3 regions of the Streptomyces sp. NPDC104761 genome follow, and region 1 is predicted to be linked to each of the others. Evidence: riboswitches for the same ligand, from Rfam matches in the RefSeq annotation. Region 1 holds a riboswitch; each other region holds the start of a gene.
The links. Region 1 has a riboswitch for cyclic di-AMP ahead of ACZ63F_RS39235 (M23 family metallopeptidase). Riboswitches for the same ligand answer to the same signal wherever they lie in the genome.
Positions count from the first base shown of each region.

Region 2: it holds a riboswitch for cyclic di-AMP, as region 1 does, so the genes downstream of both, ACZ63F_RS07075 (transglycosylase family protein) here and ACZ63F_RS39235 (M23 family metallopeptidase) in region 1, are expected to answer to the same signal.
Region 3: it holds a riboswitch for cyclic di-AMP, as region 1 does, so the genes downstream of both, ACZ63F_RS31560 (M23 family metallopeptidase) here and ACZ63F_RS39235 (M23 family metallopeptidase) in region 1, are expected to answer to the same signal.

Region 1 is NZ_JBVJNZ010000022.1:105,577-111,452, reverse strand. Features, by position in the region: gene ACZ63F_RS39240 (GntR family transcriptional regulator) at 289-984, opposite strand; gene ACZ63F_RS39235 (M23 family metallopeptidase) at 1,362-2,117, opposite strand; cyclic di-AMP (ydaO/yuaA leader) riboswitch at 2,130-2,293, opposite strand; gene ACZ63F_RS39230 (M16 family metallopeptidase) at 2,485-3,873, opposite strand; gene ACZ63F_RS39225 (M16 family metallopeptidase) at 3,870-5,264, opposite strand; gene ACZ63F_RS39220 (DNA gyrase/topoisomerase IV subunit A) at 5,566-5,876, shown strand, end outside.
Region 2 is NZ_JBVJNZ010000002.1:108,674-114,549, forward strand. Features, by position in the region: gene ACZ63F_RS07065 (FtsB family cell division protein) at 1-27, opposite strand, end outside; gene eno (phosphopyruvate hydratase) at 154-1,440, opposite strand; gene ACZ63F_RS07075 (transglycosylase family protein) at 1,908-2,597, opposite strand; cyclic di-AMP (ydaO/yuaA leader) riboswitch at 2,602-2,776, opposite strand; gene ACZ63F_RS07080 (transglycosylase family protein) at 2,971-3,978, opposite strand; gene ACZ63F_RS07085 (cytochrome P450 family protein) at 4,200-5,453, opposite strand; gene ACZ63F_RS07090 (nucleoside triphosphate pyrophosphohydrolase) at 5,450-5,876, opposite strand, start outside.
Region 3 is NZ_JBVJNZ010000013.1:234,465-240,340, reverse strand. Features, by position in the region: gene ACZ63F_RS31580 (helix-turn-helix domain-containing protein) at 1-382, opposite strand, end outside; gene ACZ63F_RS31575 (GNAT family N-acetyltransferase) at 381-905, shown strand; gene ACZ63F_RS31570 (TetR/AcrR family transcriptional regulator) at 948-1,550, shown strand; gene ACZ63F_RS31565 (SGNH/GDSL hydrolase family protein) at 1,595-2,380, opposite strand; gene ACZ63F_RS31560 (M23 family metallopeptidase) at 2,606-3,550, opposite strand; cyclic di-AMP (ydaO/yuaA leader) riboswitch at 3,555-3,715, opposite strand; gene ACZ63F_RS31555 (alpha-galactosidase) at 4,024-5,876, opposite strand, start outside.

The DNA.
Region 1 (5,876 bases):
CCCCCCCCCCCCCCCCCCCCCCCCCCCCCCCCCCCCCCCCCCCCCCCCCCCCCCCCCCCCCCCCCCCCCCCCCCCCCCCCCCCCCCCCCGGCCCCGTCGTTTCACCGCCGCCCGGACGGGACCGCACCCGGCTTTACGCCGGCCCCGCCCCGGAGTTCACGGAAACCCGGCACCCGACTTTACCGCGGGCATACGAAACGAGCGCGACCGTGAATTCCCGGCGCGCGTGAATTAGGGCAGCGGAAATACACCCCGCCGAATAACACCTCTTTGTATACGGCGCGCGTGTTAATGCCGCAGGCCCGACATGTTTACGGGATGTTGCGAAGTCCTCACACCGTTCGCCCGTTCGGTGGCGCCGGGAAATCGCAGCCGGTGGGAGACCGTCGAGCGTTCGGTGTGCAGGGCCGTGATCGCCCGGGCACGGTCGCCGTCCCCCCGCGCCACCGCGTCCACGATGGCGCCGTGCTCCGTCCAGGACTCCACGGGGTTGGCGGGCGTCTCCACGGTGTACATCCAGGCGATCTTGTGGCGCAGCTGGGTGAGCGTCGAGGTCAGGGCGTGGCTGCCGGAGGCCTGCGCGAGGGTCTCGTGGAACCAGCCGCCCAGGGAGCGCAGATCCTCGCTGTTGCCCCGCCGGGCCCGCTCCTGCCCCAGCCTGACCAGTCCGCGCAGCACCTTGAGGTGGGCCTCGGTGCGGCGCTGGGCGGCCCGGGAGGCGCCGAGCGGCTCCAGGAGCATGCGCATCTCCAGCAGGTCGGCGGCCTCCTGCTCGGTCGGTTCGGCCACGCACGCGCCCGCGTGCCGGCGCGTCACCACGAAGCCCTCGGCCTCCAGCGTGCGCAGGGCCTCACGGACGGGGACGCGCGAGACCCCGTAACGACGGGCCAGGAGTTCCTCGGTGAGCCGGCTGCCCCGCTCGTAGACACCCGCGACGATGTCGTCCCGGATCGCCGTGCATACCGAGTGCGCCGGAATACGCATGTCCGACCTCCGCCTTAATCCCCGTGAAACGCCGCCGAGTGGCGCTCGTTCCGTGACTCTATTGCAATGAGCCGGAATTTCCGAAGGGGGGCCGGAATCCAGGGATATATTTTGGACAGCAGGGGCACGAAAACGACGAAAGCCCCGGCGGTGGGGCCGGAGCTTCGGAAGATGTCGCGGGTTGTCGTCGGTGCTCGGTCGTCGGGTGCGGGTACGTGGGGGTTGCTCGCGCAGTTCCCCGCGCCCCTTTCAGGGGCGTCACCGCAGCGCCCCTTCAGGGGCGCGGGGAACTGCGCGACCAGCCACGGCGCACCCGCACCCGACGACCGCACCGCGACCCCACGTCGGCCTCGGCGCCGGACCCGCGTCCAGCTCCCTCAGACGTTCACGCCGTGCTTGCGGAGGTAGGCGACCGGGTCGACGTCGGAGCCGTACTCGGGGGTAGTACGGGCCTCGAAGTGGAGGTGGGGGCCGGTCGTGTTGCCGGTCGCACCGGAGAGCCCGATCTGCTGGCCCGGGGTGACCCGCTGCCCCACCGAGACGCCGATGGACGAGAGGTGGCCGTACTGGGTGTACATGCCGTCGGCCATCTTGATGACGATCTCGTTGCCGTACGCGCCGCCCCAGCCGGTGGAGACGACCGTGCCGGTGCCGACCGCGTGCACGACCGTGCCGCTCGCGGCGTGGAAGTCGATGCCGGTGTGGGCACCGGAGGACCACAGGGAGCCGCCGGTCTTGTAGCCGGTGGAGACGTAGGAGTCGCTGATCGGCGCGACGAAGGTGTTGAGGCGCTTGCGCTCGGCCTCGCGGGCGGCGCGAGCCTTGGCCGCGCGCTCCTTCTTGGCCTGCTCCGCGGCCTTCTTCCGGGCGGCCTCCTCGGCCGCCTTGCGCTCGGCGACCGCCTTCTGGGCGGCGGCCTGGGCGTCGATCTGCTCGGCGACGGAGTCGCTGATCGTGATGACCGGGGTGAGGCCGGTCTGCTCCACGGAGTTCTCGGCGGCGAGCGCCGGGGCGGCGGAGACGGTGCCGATGACACCTGTGGTGGTGAGGGCCGCGATGCCGGCGGCCTGCGCGGTGGTGCGCTTCACCCGGCCGGGACGACGATGCTTCCCGGAGGCGCACATGAACGCCATGTAGAGGCTGGTCCTTTCCTTCCCTCTCGCCTACCGGGTTAGCTGACGGGTTCGGAGCAGGAAGGTCTCCTACGGACCCCCTCGCGACACGCGCGGGCGCCCGATTCACCCCAGGGACTGCGTGGGTCCCCGGCTCCCCTGGCTCGCGCCGTACGGGGACTCGGCGATGGCTGTCCGGTGCCGCGGACGCGGCGCGATGCCTGACGGACAGCCCGGAAGAACCTACGAGGGCCCGCCTTCAATGCTCAAACGGATCACCGTTTTTGTCGCGCATCCCACAGGGCAGACAGGCAACCTCCGCCCCAATTCGGACATTCCAGAGCCCTGGTGACCGGGATGGTCACCAGGGCTCCGCACGCGCGCGCCGCTACTCGGCGGCGACGACGTGGACTTCGCCGATCCCGAGAGCCTCCACGGGCTCCTTGATCTGCGCCGCGTCCCCGACGAGGACCGTCACCAGGCGGTCCACCGGGAAGGCGTTCACGACCGCCGCGGTGGCCTCCACGGTGCCGGTGGCGGCCAGTTGCCGGTACAGCGTGGCCTGGAAGTCGTCGGGCAGGTACTGCTCGACCTGGTCGGCCAGGGTGCCCGCGACGGCCGCCGCGGTCTCGTACTTGAGCGGCGCCACCCCGACGAGGTTCTGCACGGCCACGTCGCGCTCGGCGTCCGTGAGGCCCTCGGCGGCGAGCGTGCGCAGCACCGTCCACAGGTCCGACAGGGCCGGCCCGGTGTTCGGGGTGTCCACGGAGCCGCTGATGGCGAGCATCGCGGCGCCGGTGCCGTCGGGGGCGGACCGCAGGACCTGCCCGAAGGAGCGGACGCCGTAGGTGTAGCCCTTCTCCTCGCGCAGGACGCGGTCCAGGCGGGAGGTGAGGGTGCCGCCCAGGCAGTAGGTGCCGAGCACCTGGGCGGGCCACACCCGGTCGTGCCGGTCGGCGCCGACACGGCCGATGAGCAGCTGGGTCTGGACGGCGCCGGGGCGGTCCACGATGACGACCCGGCCGGTGTCGTCGGCGGTCACCGCCGGGACCGGGCGGGGCTGCGCGGTGGAACCGCGCCAGGCACCCAGGGTCTCGCCGAGCAGCTCGTTCAGGTCGATGCCGGTCAGGTCGCCGACGACGACCGCCGTGGCCGTGGCGGGGCGCACGTGCCGGTCGTAGAAGGCACGGACGGCGGCCGCGTCGATCTTCTCGACGGTGTCCTCGGTGCCCTGGCGCGGCCGGGACATCCGCGCGGTCGACGGGAACAGCTCCTTGTAGAGCTCCTTGGCGGCGCGCCGGCTGGGGTTGGCCAGCTCGTGCGGGATCTCGTCGAGGCGGTTGCGGACCAGCCGCTCGACCTCGCTCTCGGCGAAGGCGGGCGCCCGCAGCGCGTCGGAGAGCAGCCCGAGGCCCTTGGCGAGCCGGGAGGCCGGGACCTCCAGGCTGATCCGGACGCCGGGGTGGTCGGCGTGCGCGTCGAGGGTGGCACCGGCCCGCTCGAGCTCGGCGGCGTACTCCTCGGCGGAGTGCTTGTCGGTGCCCTCGGAGAAGGCGCGCGCCATGATCGTGGCGACGCCGTCCAGGCCGGCCGGCTCGGCGTCCAGGGGCGCGTCCAGGAGCACCTCGACGGCGACGACCTGCTGGCCGGGGCGGTGGCAGTGCAGCACGGTCAGGCCGTTGTCCAGGGTGCCGCGCTCGGGTGCCGGGAAGGCCCAGGGCTTGGCCTCGCCCGGCTGCGGCTGGGGGTGGAAGTCCATGGTGGCGAGCTCGGTCACTTGGCCCTCTCCTCGTTGTTGTCGCCGGCTTCGACCGTGGCTTCGGCCTCGGGGTCCTCGGGTACGTCGGCGTCCTCGACCGTCTCCGGGGACTTCGGTTCGTAGACGAGCACCGCGCGGTTGTCGGGCCGCAGACGGGCCTTGGCGACCTCCTGGACCTCCTCCGGGGTGACCGCCAGGACACGCTGCACGGCGGTCAGGGCGAGCTGCGGGTCGCCGAACAGGACGGCGAAGCGGCACAGTTCGTCCGCGCGGCCCGCGACGGTACCGAGCCGGTCCAGCCACTCGCGCTCCAACTGGGCCTGGGCGCGCTCCATCTCCTCGGGCGTCGGGCCCTGTTCGGCGAACCGGGCGAGCTCCTCGTCGATGGCGGCCTCGATGACCGGCACCTCGACGTCACCGGAGGTCTTCACGTCCAGCCAGCCGAGCGAGGGCGCACCGGCGAGCCGCAGCAGGCCGAAGCCGGCCGCGACGGCCGTACGGTCGCGCCGGACCAGGCGGTTGTAGAGGCGGGAGGACTCGCCGCCGCCGAGGACGGTGAGGGCCAGGTCGGCCGCGTCGGACGCGCGCGTACCGTCCTCCGGGAGCCGGTAGGCGGCCATCAGCGCCCGCGCGGGGACCTCCTCCACGACGACCTCGCGCAGCTGCTCGCCGATGACCTCCGGCAGCGAGCCGTCGCGCGGGGTGGGCTTGCCGTCGTGCGCCGGGATGGAACCGAAGTACTTCTCGATCCAGGCGAGGGTCTGCTCCGGGTCGATGTCGCCGACCACGGAGAGCACCGCGTTGTTGGGCGCGTAGTAGGTGCGGAAGAACGCGCGGGCGTCCTCCAGGGTGGCCGCGTCCAGGTCGGCCATCGAGCCGATCGGCGTGTGGTGGTACGGGTGGCCCTCCGGGTAGGCGAGCGCGGTCAGCTTCTCGAAGGCCGTGCCGTAGGGGACGTTGTCGTAGCGCTGGCGGCGCTCGTTCTTGACGACGTCCCGCTGGTTCTCCATCGACTCGTCGTCCAGGGCCGCGAGCAGCGAGCCCATGCGGTCGGCCTCCAGCCAGAGCGCGAGCTCCAGCTGGTGGGCGGGCATGGTCTCGAAGTAGTTGGTGCGCTCGAAGCTCGTGGTGCCGTTCAGCGAGCCGCCGGCGCCCTGGACGAGCTCGAAGTGGCCGTTGCCCTTCACCTGGGCGGAACCCTGGAACATCAGGTGCTCGAAAAGGTGAGCCAGGCCGGTACGCCCCTTGACTTCGTGCCGGGAACCGACGTCGTACCAGAGGCAGACCGCCGCGACCGGGGTCAGGTGGTCCTCGGAGAGCACCACGCGCAGACCGTTGGCCAAGCGGTGCTCGGTCGCTGCCAGGCCCCCGGAGCCTGTCTCGGCCGTGGTCGTGTGACCCATGGGCATGTACGTCCCTTCGCTCGCGGAAGCGGTCCCGAACCGCGGTTTTTCTACCGGTCCTGCCACTGTATGCAAGCGTGCGGGGGCCGGGCGAAGTTCCCGCACGACGTACGCCCACAGCGGATCGCGCGGGTGGATCGCGTAGCCTGCGTCCGACCCGCCTCGCATGTCTCCGGGCCGCGCTCCGGGCGGCCTCCGGGCACCGGGGCGGGCCGCGGAGACCGGGTCCTGGCCCGGGTTGTCAGTGCCGCGGTCCACAATGGTCCGCGTCAGATCCCGTTCACGCATGAGCAAGGAGCCGGCAGCGATGGCCCGCCGCAGCACGAAGACCCCGCCGCCCGACGACTCGTTCGAGGAGAGAATCCTCGACATCGACGTCGTGGACGAGATGCGCGGCTCCTACCTCGAGTACGCGTACTCGGTCATCTACTCGCGCGCCCTGCCGGACGCCCGCGACGGCCTCAAGCCGGTGCACCGCCGGATCGTCTACCAGATGAACGAGATGGGTGTGCGCCCCGACCGCGCCTACGTGAAGTGCGCGCGCGTGGTCGGCGAGGTGATGGGCAAGCTGCACCCGCACGGCGACTCGTCGATCTACGACGCGCTGGTGCGCATGGC
Region 2 (5,876 bases), on a different contig from region 1:
GAACCGGTCCCGGTCCTTCACGGCCATGTCCCCGCCTCCCTGGTCGCCCTGATACGTGCGTACGTCCCCGGACACGGTACGGGACCGGGTACGGGGACGTACGTACGACTGGCTAAGCCTTACCCTCTACGGGCCGTACGGGGACGTACGGGCTCAGCCCTTGAAGCGCGGGAAGGCGCTGCGGCCCGCGTACACCGCCGCGTCGTCGAGGATCTCCTCGATGCGCAGCAGCTGGTTGTACTTGGCGACGCGCTCGGAGCGGGCCGGGGCGCCGGTCTTGATCTGGCCGCAGTTGGTGGCGACGGCGAGGTCGGCGATGGTGACGTCCTCGGTCTCACCGGAGCGGTGCGACATCATGCACTTGAAGCCGTTGCGCTGGGCGAGCTCGACGGCGTCCAGGGTCTCGGTCAGCGAACCGATCTGGTTCACCTTGACGAGCAGGGCGTTGGCGGTGCCCTCCTCGATGCCACGGGCCAGGCGCTCCGGGTTGGTGACGAACAGGTCGTCGCCGACGATCTGCACCTTGTCGCCGAGCTTGTCGGTGAGGACCTTCCAGCCCGCCCAGTCGTCCTCGAACAGCGGGTCCTCGATGGAGACCAGCGGGTAGGAGGCGACGAGCTCCTCGTAGTACTCGGTCATCTCGGCGGCCGAGCGGGACTTGCCCTCGAACTCGTACTTGCCGTCCTTGTAGAACTCGGACGCGGCGACGTCGAGCGCGAGCGCGATCTGCTCGCCGGGGACGTAACCGGCCTGCTTGATGGCCTCCAGGATGAGGTCGAGCGCGGCGCGGTTCGACTCCAGGTTCGGGGCGAAGCCGCCCTCGTCGCCGAGGCCGGTGGCCAGGCCCTTGCCCTTCAGGACCTTCTTCAGGGTGTGGTAGACCTCGGCACCCCAGCGCAGCGCCTCGGAGAAGGACTCCGCGCCGATCGGGGCGATCATGAACTCCTGGATGTCGACGTTGGAGTCCGCGTGCGAGCCGCCGTTGAGGATGTTCATCATCGGGACGGGCAGCAGGTGCGCGTTCGGGCCGCCGAGGTAGCGGAACAGCGGCAGGTCGGACGCCTCGGAGGCGGCGTGCGCGACGGCGAGGGAGACGCCGAGGATGGCGTTGGCGCCGAGCGAGCCCTTGTTGTCGGTGGCGTCCAGGTCGAACATCGCCTGGTCGATCAGGCGCTGCTCGGTGGCGTCGTAGCCGACGAGCTCCGGGCCGATCTGCTCGATGACGGCGAGGACGGCCTTCTCGACGCCCTTGCCCTGGTAGCGGTTGGGGTCGCCGTCACGAAGCTCGATGGCCTCGAAGGCACCGGTGGAGGCGCCGGACGGGACGGCGGCACGACCCGTGCTGCCGTCGTCGAGGCCGACCTCGACCTCGACCGTGGGGTTGCCTCGGGAGTCCAGGATTTCCCGGGCTACGACGACGTCGATGGACGGCACGAGCATCTCCTTCTTGGGATGTGACGCTGGTTGTGCGGGGCGCACGCGGGCCTCGTCGGCCCTTGCTCAGCCTTGCGACTAGAGCCTAACCGTCCCGGGGCCGTCGGCCGGCACGACCGACCGGCCCGTGGACACACAGACGGTACTCATTGTTCACGTGCGGAACAAAGGGGGGTCCGATGAAGAACGGGAGAAGAGCGGACCAAGAAGGGGACGCCGGGGCGACGGGGACCACAGGGCGGCGGGTGGCGGGCGGCGGGCGGCGGGCGGCGGGCGGCGGGCGGCGGGCGGCGGCAAAGAGAAACCCCGCTCCGGTGCGTTCGGGGGAAAACGCACCGGAGCGGGGTTCGTGGGGGACGGGGGTGGCCCTCACGTGGTCTCCACTATGGGGACCACGGCTGTGGGGGAGCTGTGGTTCAGCTGGGCACCGCTTGGTACTTTCGGCGGCCGCCCCGCGGGCTGCGTCAGGCGCCCTACTTCAGGTGCAGCTGCTGGCCCGGGTAGATGAAGTCGGCGTCCTCGACGATGTCCTTGTTCAGCTTGAACAGCGCCTGCCAGCCGCCCTTGACCTTGTGCTTCGCGGCGATCGAGCTGAGGGTGTCGCCCTTGACGACCTTGTACTCGCCGTCGCCCTTCTTGACCTTCTTGCCGGTCGGGGTGGTGACGGTCTTCTTGGCGGCCGGGCGCTCGGCGGAGCGGGAGGCGGCCTGGGTGTCGGTCGACCGGGTGCTCGTGCCGGCGCTGCTGCTCGACGAGGAGCTGGAGGAGCCGGTGCTGCTGCCGCTGTAGGTGGCGCCGGACAGACCCGTGCCGCAGACCGGCCAGGCACCCTTGCCCTGCGCGGCGAGGACCTTCTCGGCGATCTGGATCTGCTGCGCCTTGGTGGCCTGGTTGGCCTGCGCGGCGTACTGCGTGCCGCCGTACGCGGCCCAGGTGGAGGCGGAGAACTGCAGACCGCCGTAGTAGCCGTTGCCGGTGTTGATGGCCCAGTTGCCGCCGGACTCGCACTGGGCGACGGCGTCCCACTCGGAGGCGGTGGCGGCGGAGGCGCTGCCGGCCGCCATCAGCGGGGCGGCGACGGCGACGCCGGTGACACCGGCGACAGCGATGGCGCGGACGGCCTTGGACGGACGACGGTGCTTGCCCTTGCCGGAGAACAGCATGGATCGATCCCCTCACCGACGCCTGCGAGGTGAGCTGTCGGGTTCGGGCCGGTTGAGTTGCCCGGCCGCACACCCGTGTGTCGGTGCGCGGCTTCACCCCGAGCCGGATCGGCGGTCTCAACCACCGGTCCCGGCACTTACCTTGGGTCCCCCGCTCCTGCCTACGGCGCATGACGCGACGACTGTTCCCGGGCAGCCGCTGGCAGGACTCGGCGTTGCGACGGCCGGGGCTCGTGGTGACGAGCGGCCTCGACCGTAAACAGGCCATCAGGTGAATTTCAAAGATGATCAGGGCTTCTGAGACTCATCCCACACTCTCACCAAAACGGACATTCAGCTCGAAGCAGGGCGTCAACTCCCGCCGCCTTTCGTCCTATTCGGTGCCGAGTTTCAGGGTCTGACCGGGGGTGATGGCATTCGGGTCGGAGCCGATGTCGGCCTTGTTCACGTCATAGAGCGCGCGCCACCCGCCGTCCAGACCAAGGGAGTCGGCGATGGAGGCGAGGGTGTCGCCGTCGCGGACGACGTAGGTGCCGCCGTCGCCGGAGGCGTGCCGGCCGGAGGAGGTGACATTCTGACCGTTTGTCACGCTTTCGTCCGCCGAACCGCCGCGGTGCTTACCGCCGCCACCGACGGCTCCCGTGTCCACCAGACTCCAAGACCCCCCGGTCTGCCACGATTTGTCCGAGTCGTCAGCCCCGGAGGTGACAGGACTCTCACTGGCCTTCGGCGCAGCGGAGCCGGAATCGGAGTCGGAGGTTTCCGACTTGTCCGTCTTGCTGGATTTGCCGGAGGCGTCAGCCTTGGAGTCGCCGCCGGCGCTCGAACCCGGGGAGGGGGTGACGGAGCCGCCCCCGGAGTCCGTAGTGCCCGAAGAGGCGTCAGAACCGGAGGAAGAGGATGAGTCGGACAGCCCGGAGGACGAGTCCGATGAGTCGGACGAGTCGGATGAACCAGACGAACCACCCGAGCTGCCCAGGCCCGTGTCGACGTTCACCGAGGCGTCGTCGGACGAGAGTCCGGCGAGCAGGGCGCAGGTCCGCCAGGCTTTGGTGCCCTGGTCGGCGAGCATCTTCTCGGCGACCGCGATCTGCTGCGAACGGCTCGCCTGGTCCGGCGTGGAGGCGTACTCCTGGCCCCCGTACTTGCTCCAGTCCTCCAGGGAGATCTGAAGACCGCCGTAGTAGCCCGTGCCGTTGTCGGCGCTCCAGGAGCCGCCGCTCTCGCACTCGGCCACGTGGTCCCAGGTAGAGCCGTCGGCCGCGCTGGCGTTCACCGCGCCGAGGAGCGGGATGGCGATGGCGGAGCCGGTCACCCCGGCCGCGACGAGGAGTGCCGGAGCCTGGCGGGGGCGACGGTGACGACCGTTCCCGGAGAGCATGCGGAAACCTTTCGAGCGACAGCGGTGACCAGCGCGGCGGGTCCCGCGAGGGCGCCGCGCTGATGGGTGAACGTATCGGCAGACGATCACTTGTCACAAGTTAATGCCGCGCAGATCACGTGAAGATCACAGACTTGAACGCCGGTCACCTTTTGCCCGTACGGGCCGGTGGTGGCTTCGGCGAAGGCTCGCCGCGGGCCCGGCGAGGGCCCGGCGAGGGCTCACCGACCGGTGGGCGTGAACTCCACCGGGAGAGTACGCAGTCCGCGCATGATGAGTCCGCCGCGCCACCGCAACTCCCCGTCGTCGACGGCCAGTCGCAGGTCCGGAAGGCGGGTGAGGAGACCGGCGAGCGCGGTCTGTCCCTCCAGGCGGGCGAGCGGAGCGCCGAGGCAGTAGTGGATGCCGTGGCCGTAGCCGAGGTGCTGGTTGTCCCGCCGGGAGAGGTCGAGGGTGTCCGGCTCGGCGAACCGCTCCGGGTCCCGGTCCGCCGCGGCCAGGACAACGAGGACCGGGTCACCGGGCGCGATGTGCTGCCCGCCGATCGCGACCGGCTCGGTGGCGAACCGCCAGGTGGCCAGCTCCACCGGTCCGTCGTAGCGGAGCAGTTCCTCGACAGCGGTCTCCAGCAGCCCGCGCTCGCCGGCGGCCAGGGAATCCTGCAGCCGGGCCCGCTGCCCGGGGTGGGTGAGCAGCGCGTACGTGCCGTTGCCGATGAGGTTGACGGTGGTCTCGAAACCGGCGAACAGCAAAATGAAGGCCATGGCCGCGGCCTCGTTCTCGGTGAGGTGCTCACCGTGGTCCGAGGCCCGGATGAGCCCCGAGATGAGGTCCTCGCCGGGACCGGCCTCGGCGGACAGCGCCTCCCGCTTCCGGTGGATCAGCTCGGCCAGATACCCGCGCATCTTCTTCACGGACCGCGCGACCCCGCCCCGCGGCCCGCCCCCGTGCCGGATCATCATCCCCGCCCAGTCCCGGAAGTCGTCCTGGTCCCCGGGCGGGACGCCGAGCAGGTCGCAGATGGCGTAGATGGGGAGCGGAAAGGCGAACTCGTGGATGAGGTCGGCCTCGCCCCGCTCCGCGAACCCGTCGATGAGCCGGTCGGTCAGCTCCCGCACCCGCGGCGCGAACTCGGCCACCCGGCGCGGTGTGAACGCCTTGCTCACCAGCCGCCGCAGCCGGGTGTGGTCCGGCGGGTCGATGTTCAGCAGGTGCGTCATCAGCTCGGCCTTGCGCTCACCGGGGATGCCGGTCTTCCCCTTGGCGTGCGCGGGCTCGTCGTGATGCGCCGGATTCTTGGACAGACGGGGGTCGGCGAGGGCCTGCTTGGCATCGGCGTACCGCGTGACCAGCCAGGCCTCCACCCCGCTGGGCAGCCGGGTCCACCGTACCGGCTCGTGCTCCCGCAGCCAGGCGTAGGCGGGGTAGGGGTCGGCGGCGAACTCCCAGGTGAACAGGTCCGGGGCGGCGGTCACTTCGCCACTCCCTCCGCCGCCCGCACCGCGTCCCGGTAGGCCCGGGCCGCCGCCCGCAGGGCCGCCTCCGGGTCGACGCCCTCCGCCTCCGCGCGGGCCGCCAGCGCGAGCAGTTCGTAGCCGATGCCCTGCTCCTGCGGCAGCGGCACCTCCAGTCCCGCCGTCCGCACCCGCGAGGCCAGCTTCGCCGCCAGGGCGAGGCCCGGCTGCGCGAGGGGTATCCCGTCCGTCACCGACTCGCGCCGCTTCTCCACCGCCTTGGTCCGCAGCCAGTGCTCCTTGACCTCCTCCGGCGTCGAGGCGGTCTCGTCGCCGAAGACGTGCGGGTGGCGGTGGATGAGCTTGGCGACGATGCCTCCCGCGACGTCGTCGATCGAGAAGGGGGCCTCCGGGTCCTCCTCCGCGATCCGCGCGTGGAAGACG
Region 3 (5,876 bases), on a different contig from region 1:
GGATCTCGGCGATCTCCGCCGGGAAACGCGGGCCGGTGATCTGGCGGCGCCGGTAGCCGGTGCCGGGGTCGCGCCACTCGGCGGCGTCGGCCGCGCGCCGTACCCCCGGGGTGTCGGCCACGGACTCCTGCGCGCCGTGCGCGCCTTCGGCGGGGGCCAGCAGCGAGGCGACGCCGATCTGGAAGGCGGCGGACAGCTTGCCGAGGACGACCGCGGTGGGGCTGCTCTCGCCGCGCTCGATCCGGCTGATCATCGCCGGGGAGACGCCGGAGGCGTCCGCGAGCTGCGCCAGTGTCCAGCGGCGGCGCTCCCGCTCGGTGCGGACCCGTGCGGCGATCTGCCGCACCAAGGGATCGGCGGAGGGTTCTACTATGTTGGACATGAATCCAATATACGAGAGAGGCCAGGTGGTGGTGCGCCCGGCCCGGCCCGCCGACGGGGAGGCCGTCCGCGCGATCCGCAACCACGCGATCGAGCACTCGACGGCGCTGTGGACCGAGACCCCGCAGTCCCCCGCACAGGGCGCGGCCTGGTTCGCGGCCCATCTGGAACGCGGCTCGGCGCTCGTGGCCGAGCCCGCCGACGCACCGGGCGAGGTGGCCGGGTTCGCGGTCTACGGACCGTGGCGCGCCCTGGACGGCTACCGGCACACGGTGGAGAACTCCGTGTACGTCCGTGAGGGCAGCCACGGGCTCGGCATCGGCTCCGCGCTGCTCGGCCCGCTCATCGCCTCGGCGCGCGAGGCCGGCCACCATGTGATGATCGCCGGCATCGAGTCCGGGAACGCCGCGTCGGTCCGGCTGCACGACCGGTTCGGCTTCGAGCACGTCGGCACGGTCCGGGAGGTGGGCACCAAGTTCGGCCGCTGGCTGGACCTGACGATCATGCGGCTGCCGCTGGCCTGAGACGGCAACGCGGGTGGCGGGCCGACCGATTAGGGTGACCGCGTGGCGAGAGTGCGGTTGAGCGTGGCCGAGCGGCGGGAGGAGCTGCTGCGGGCCGCCATCGGGCAGATCGAGGCGCGGGGCGTGGCGGCGGTGCGGATCGCCGATGTGGCCTCGGCCCTCGGGGTGAGCAACGCGCTGGTGCTGTACCACTTCTCGACGAAGGAGAAGCTGGTCGCGGCCGCCTTCACCTATGCCGCCGAGGACGACCTGGCGCATCTGCGCAAACTGCTGGGCCGCCGCACGTCGGCGCTGCGCCGGCTGCGGGCCGCGGTGCGCTGGTACGCGCCGACCGGCCAGGCCAAGGGCTGGCGGCTGTGGATCGAGGGCTGGGCGGTGGCGTTGCGGGAGCCCGCGCTGCGGGACGTCACCAAGGGACTGGACCAGCAGTGGAAGGCGGCCATCGCCGAGGTCATCGCCGAGGGGGTGGCGGCGGGTGAGTTCCGGTGCCCCGACCCCGCGGCGGCGGCGCTGCGGCTGACCGCGCTGCTCGACGGGCTCGCCGTCCAGCTGACCTCGTACCCCGGCGCCGTACCCCGGGCCAGGGCCCAGGCCTGGGCCGACGAGGCGCTGGCGCGCGAACTGGGGCTGCCCGAGCGGCAGTAAGGGGCGGCCCGCAGTGCGGCCACCCCCTACCCGCCCGCTCCGCCTCAGGCCACGGAAGCGATCCGCATCTTGATGTCGTCCGGGGAGAGCGCACCCTTGGCCGTCACGTGGTCGCCGGACGACTCGCCGCGCAGCCGGCGCCCGATCCAGGGGACCAGGTACTCGCGGGCCCAGTGCACGTCGTCGCGGCGGACCTCCAGGGTGCCGCGGGGCGGCAGCGGGGGCCATGCCTGGTCGGGGTCGGCCGGCACCTCGATGCCGAGCACCTGACCGGCGCGCAGCGCCACGCGCGTGTGCCCCTCGGGAGACAGGTGCAGGCGGTCGCCGTCCCAGGCCCGCCGGTCCTGCACGCTCTTGAGGGACCACAGGTCGAGGACCGGGCAGCCGTACCGGTCGGCGATGGCCCGGACATGTCCGTTGTATGTGGCGATCTTGCCGCGCAGGTGCTTCAGGACGGGCACGCCCCGGGTGTCGAAGCCGGTGGTCACGAGCACCGTGCCGACGGCCTCGGTCAGCCGGGCCACGGCCCGCTCGAACCGCTCGGCCACCTCGTCGGGGTCGGTGCCGGGGCGGATGATGTCGTTGCCGCCCGCGCAGAAGGAGACCAGGTCCGGGGCGAGTTCCAGGGCCTGCGGCACCTGGTCCGCCACGATCTGGTCGAGCAGTTTCCCGCGTACGGCGAGGTTGGTGTAGCTGAAGTCGCCCTCGGGCCGCCGGTCGGACAGCAGTACCGCGAACCGGTCGGCCCAGCCGACGAACGCCCCGTCGGGGCCGGGGTCTCCCACGCCCTCGGTGAAGCTGTCCCCCACCGCTGCGTACGACCCGATCACTGATGCATTGTCACTCTTCGAATCGTCTCCCACGTCGGGCCATGATTCACCTTCGGCTGTGACCTACGCGACCGTAATAAGGGGTTGACGCTCGGTGAGATAAGACACTGCTAAATACTTTGCCAATCTTGGAATAAGTCCCTGACCAGCGGTGTTGACGTCGATCCTGATTCCGGGACCGCGTGTGGGGCGGCCCCGGAATGCCGGAGGTCGGCGCCTGCAGGGTCAGCCGACGGTGACGCTCTTGGAGCGGAGGTAGGCGACCGGGTCCACGTCCGAGCCGTAGTCGGGGGTGGTGCGGATCTCGAAGTGGAGGTGCGGGCCGGTCACGTTGCCGGTCGCGCCGGAGAGGCCGATCTGCTGACCCGCGGTCACCGTCTGGCCGACCGAGACGGACAGGGCGGAGAGGTGGCCGAACTGCGCGTAGTAGCCGTCGGCGAGCCGGATGACGACCTGGTTGCCGTAGGCGCCGCCCCAGCCGGCCGTGACGACGGTACCGGCGCCGACGGCCTTGACCGGGGTGCCGGTCGGGACGACGAAGTCGACGCCCGTGTGGTAACCGCTGGACCACATGCTGCCGGCCACGTGGTAGCCGGTGCCGATGGTGCCACCGGCGACCGGGAGGGTGAAGCCGGCGACGGTCGTGGCCGCACCGCCCGCGATGTCCGAGGCGTCCGAGGACGAGGACGACGCCGAGGACGACGCCGAGGACGAGGCGGACGACCGCGGACTCCACTGCGCCTCGGGACGGGAGCCGGAGTCCGTCGGCGCGGCGTGCCGGCCGCCGAGGGTGAGCTTGAGGCCGGGGTGGATCAGCGAGGGATTGCCGCCCACTGCCTGCCGGTTGTCGGCGTAGAGCCGGTGCCAGCCACCGCGGACGTTCTGGTCACGGGCGATCTTCGAGAGGTAGTCGCCGGGCACCACCGTGTAGATCCGCCGCGCGGAATGCGCGGCGCCGGAATTCCGTGCGGGCGCCTCCTTCACCGCGGCCCTCTCGGCCACGGGAAGCGACTGGGCGGCCTTTCCGGAAAGGGACTGCGTGGTGGTCGCGTGGGCGCCGGTGGCCCCCATGAGCGGCAGGGCCAGCGCGGCGCCACCGGTTCCGGCGACGGCCATCGAACGGGTGAGACGCTGGGACTTGGGACGGCGGTGCTTACCCTTCGCGGGCATGGCGCATTCCTCTCCTGCGCCTGCGAGGTGAGCTGTCGGGTTCGGGCTGGAGCTGCCCGGCCACACCGGAGGAGGTGGCTGCACCCCGAGCCGTCCCGGGAACCGGAACAGGCGGTCATACCTGGTGGGTCCCCCGCTCCTGCCGGGCACGGGTGAGTGTGTGTGGGGACTCCGGGCGGCGGCAGGATTCGGCGTTCCGACCGGATGTGCGGCGAACGTAAGCGAGGGGGACGGACATGGACAAGCACCCGGTTCCGGCCGTCCGGTCCCGACGTGATCCATAAAGGGACGTTCCGGTCACCCTCCGTGAATTCCGGCCCCCGTCGGATTTCCAATTCGCTTGCGGAACATCAGGATTACGTGAGCATGACGCGCGACGGACGGTCACGAATATGACGCTCCTCACGCACGTCACACCACGTCCGCTTATTCCATGGCAAGTTATGACGAAGGCGCCAATTCGGGCAGATGCGTCAGACCCGGCGGAGCCGGAAGACCGCCGCATCCAGGTCACCCTTCAGCCCGGTACGCAGCCCGTGGTGCAACAGCACGGCACCTCGATGCACTTCGCCCGTTTCGCGGCATTCGTACGACGCGGTCGGGTCGAGCCCCTGCAGCCGCAGCGCCGGCGCCGGCTCGCCGTAGCTCTGCGCCTGCAGCCAGGCCAGGACGACGGTCTCGTCGCCGAGGGTGTACTGCACCGCGCTGAGCCCGCCGGCCGGTGGCCGCAGCCGGAACTGGTCGCCGCGCTGCACCTGGGGCCGGATCTCCTTGTAGAGTTCCACCCAGCGCCCGGCCTCGGCCAGCTCCTCCTCGGTCCACCGCGAGAGGTCGCCGCCGACCCCGAGCGCGCCGGCCATGGAGCTGACGAACCGGAAGCGCAGGCTGCTGATCCGGCCGTTGAGCTGGTGGTTCGGGCTGTCGGTGACCCAGGCCGACATGACCCGGGCGGGGTGGATCTGGCTGAAGCCGTGCTGGATGGCGAGCCGGTCCAGCGGGTCGGTGTTGTCGGAGGTCCACACCTCGTCGGTACGGCTCATGATCCCGAGGTCGATCCGCCCGCCACCGCCAGAGCAGGACTCGATGGCGACGTTCGGGTGGGCCGCGCGGATCCGGTCGAGCAGGGCGTACAGGCCGCGCACATGGTCGACCCACAGACGCTGCGGGTAGGGCTCGCCGGGCCAGCCCGCGTCCGTGAAGCAGCGGTTGAAGTCCCACTTGACGTAGTCGATCGGGGCACTGGACAGCAGGGCGTCGAGCTGCTCCCAGAGGTATTCCTGGACGTCCTCGCGGGCGAGGTTGAGGACGAGCTGGTTGCGGAGTTCCGTCCGCTTTCGTCCCTGCTGGTACTGGACCCAGTCGGGGTGGGCGCGGTACAGGTCGCTGTCCGGGTTGACCATCTCGGGCTCGACCCAGATGCCGAACTGCATGCCGAGGGCGTGCACGTAGTCGGCGAGGGGCTTGAGGCCCTTGGGGAAGCGGTCGGGGTTGGGCGTCCAGTCGCCGAGGCCGGCGCGGTCGCTGGTGCGGGCGCCGAACCAGCCGTCGTCGACCACGAACAGCTCGACGCCGATCGCGGCGGCCCGGCGGGCGAGGGTGGCCTGCTGCTCCTCGGAGATGTCGAAGGTGGTGGCCTCCCAGGAGTTGAACAGCACCGGCCGGTCCTGGTCGGCGTCCGGGATGACGTGCGCCCGCTGGTAGGCGTGCCAGGCGCGGCTCGCCCCGCCGAAGCCGCCGTCGGTCCACAGGCCGGCGAAGACCGGGCTGGTGTACGACTCGCCCTCGGCCAGCATCAGCAGGCCCGAGTCGTCGTAGCCGGCGCCGCCGGTGATCTGCACGCGCGCGTCGGGAAGTTGGGCGACCGCGATCCGCCAGGAGCCGGACCAGCCGAGGGCGCAGCCCCAGACCTCGCCGCGCTCCTCGGTGGCGTCGGTGTCGAGGGCGACCCAGGGCAGGTGCTGGTGGCCGGTGTGGCCGCGGCGGCTGCCGATGACCTTCTCGCCGTAGGTGAGCGGGGCCCTGGTGAGGCGGGACTCGGCGGCCCAGCGTCCGTGCAGCTGGGACAGCCGCCAGCCCTCTCGGTCGGGGAGCGTCCAGGTGGCGGGGTCGGCGCGCAGCAGCTCCACGCGCGCGCGTGCCTCGTTGTCCACGCTCACCCAGCGCTCGACGACGTCGCCGCGCATCCGGTAGTGCAGGGTGATGACGATGCCGTCGTCCGTGAAGCGCAGCCGGAGCTCGTCGTCCTCGACCTCGTACGTGTCGAAGGTCCACTCGGTGCCCCGGCGCTCCTCGGTCCGCACGGACAGCGCGGGCCGCACGAAGCGGG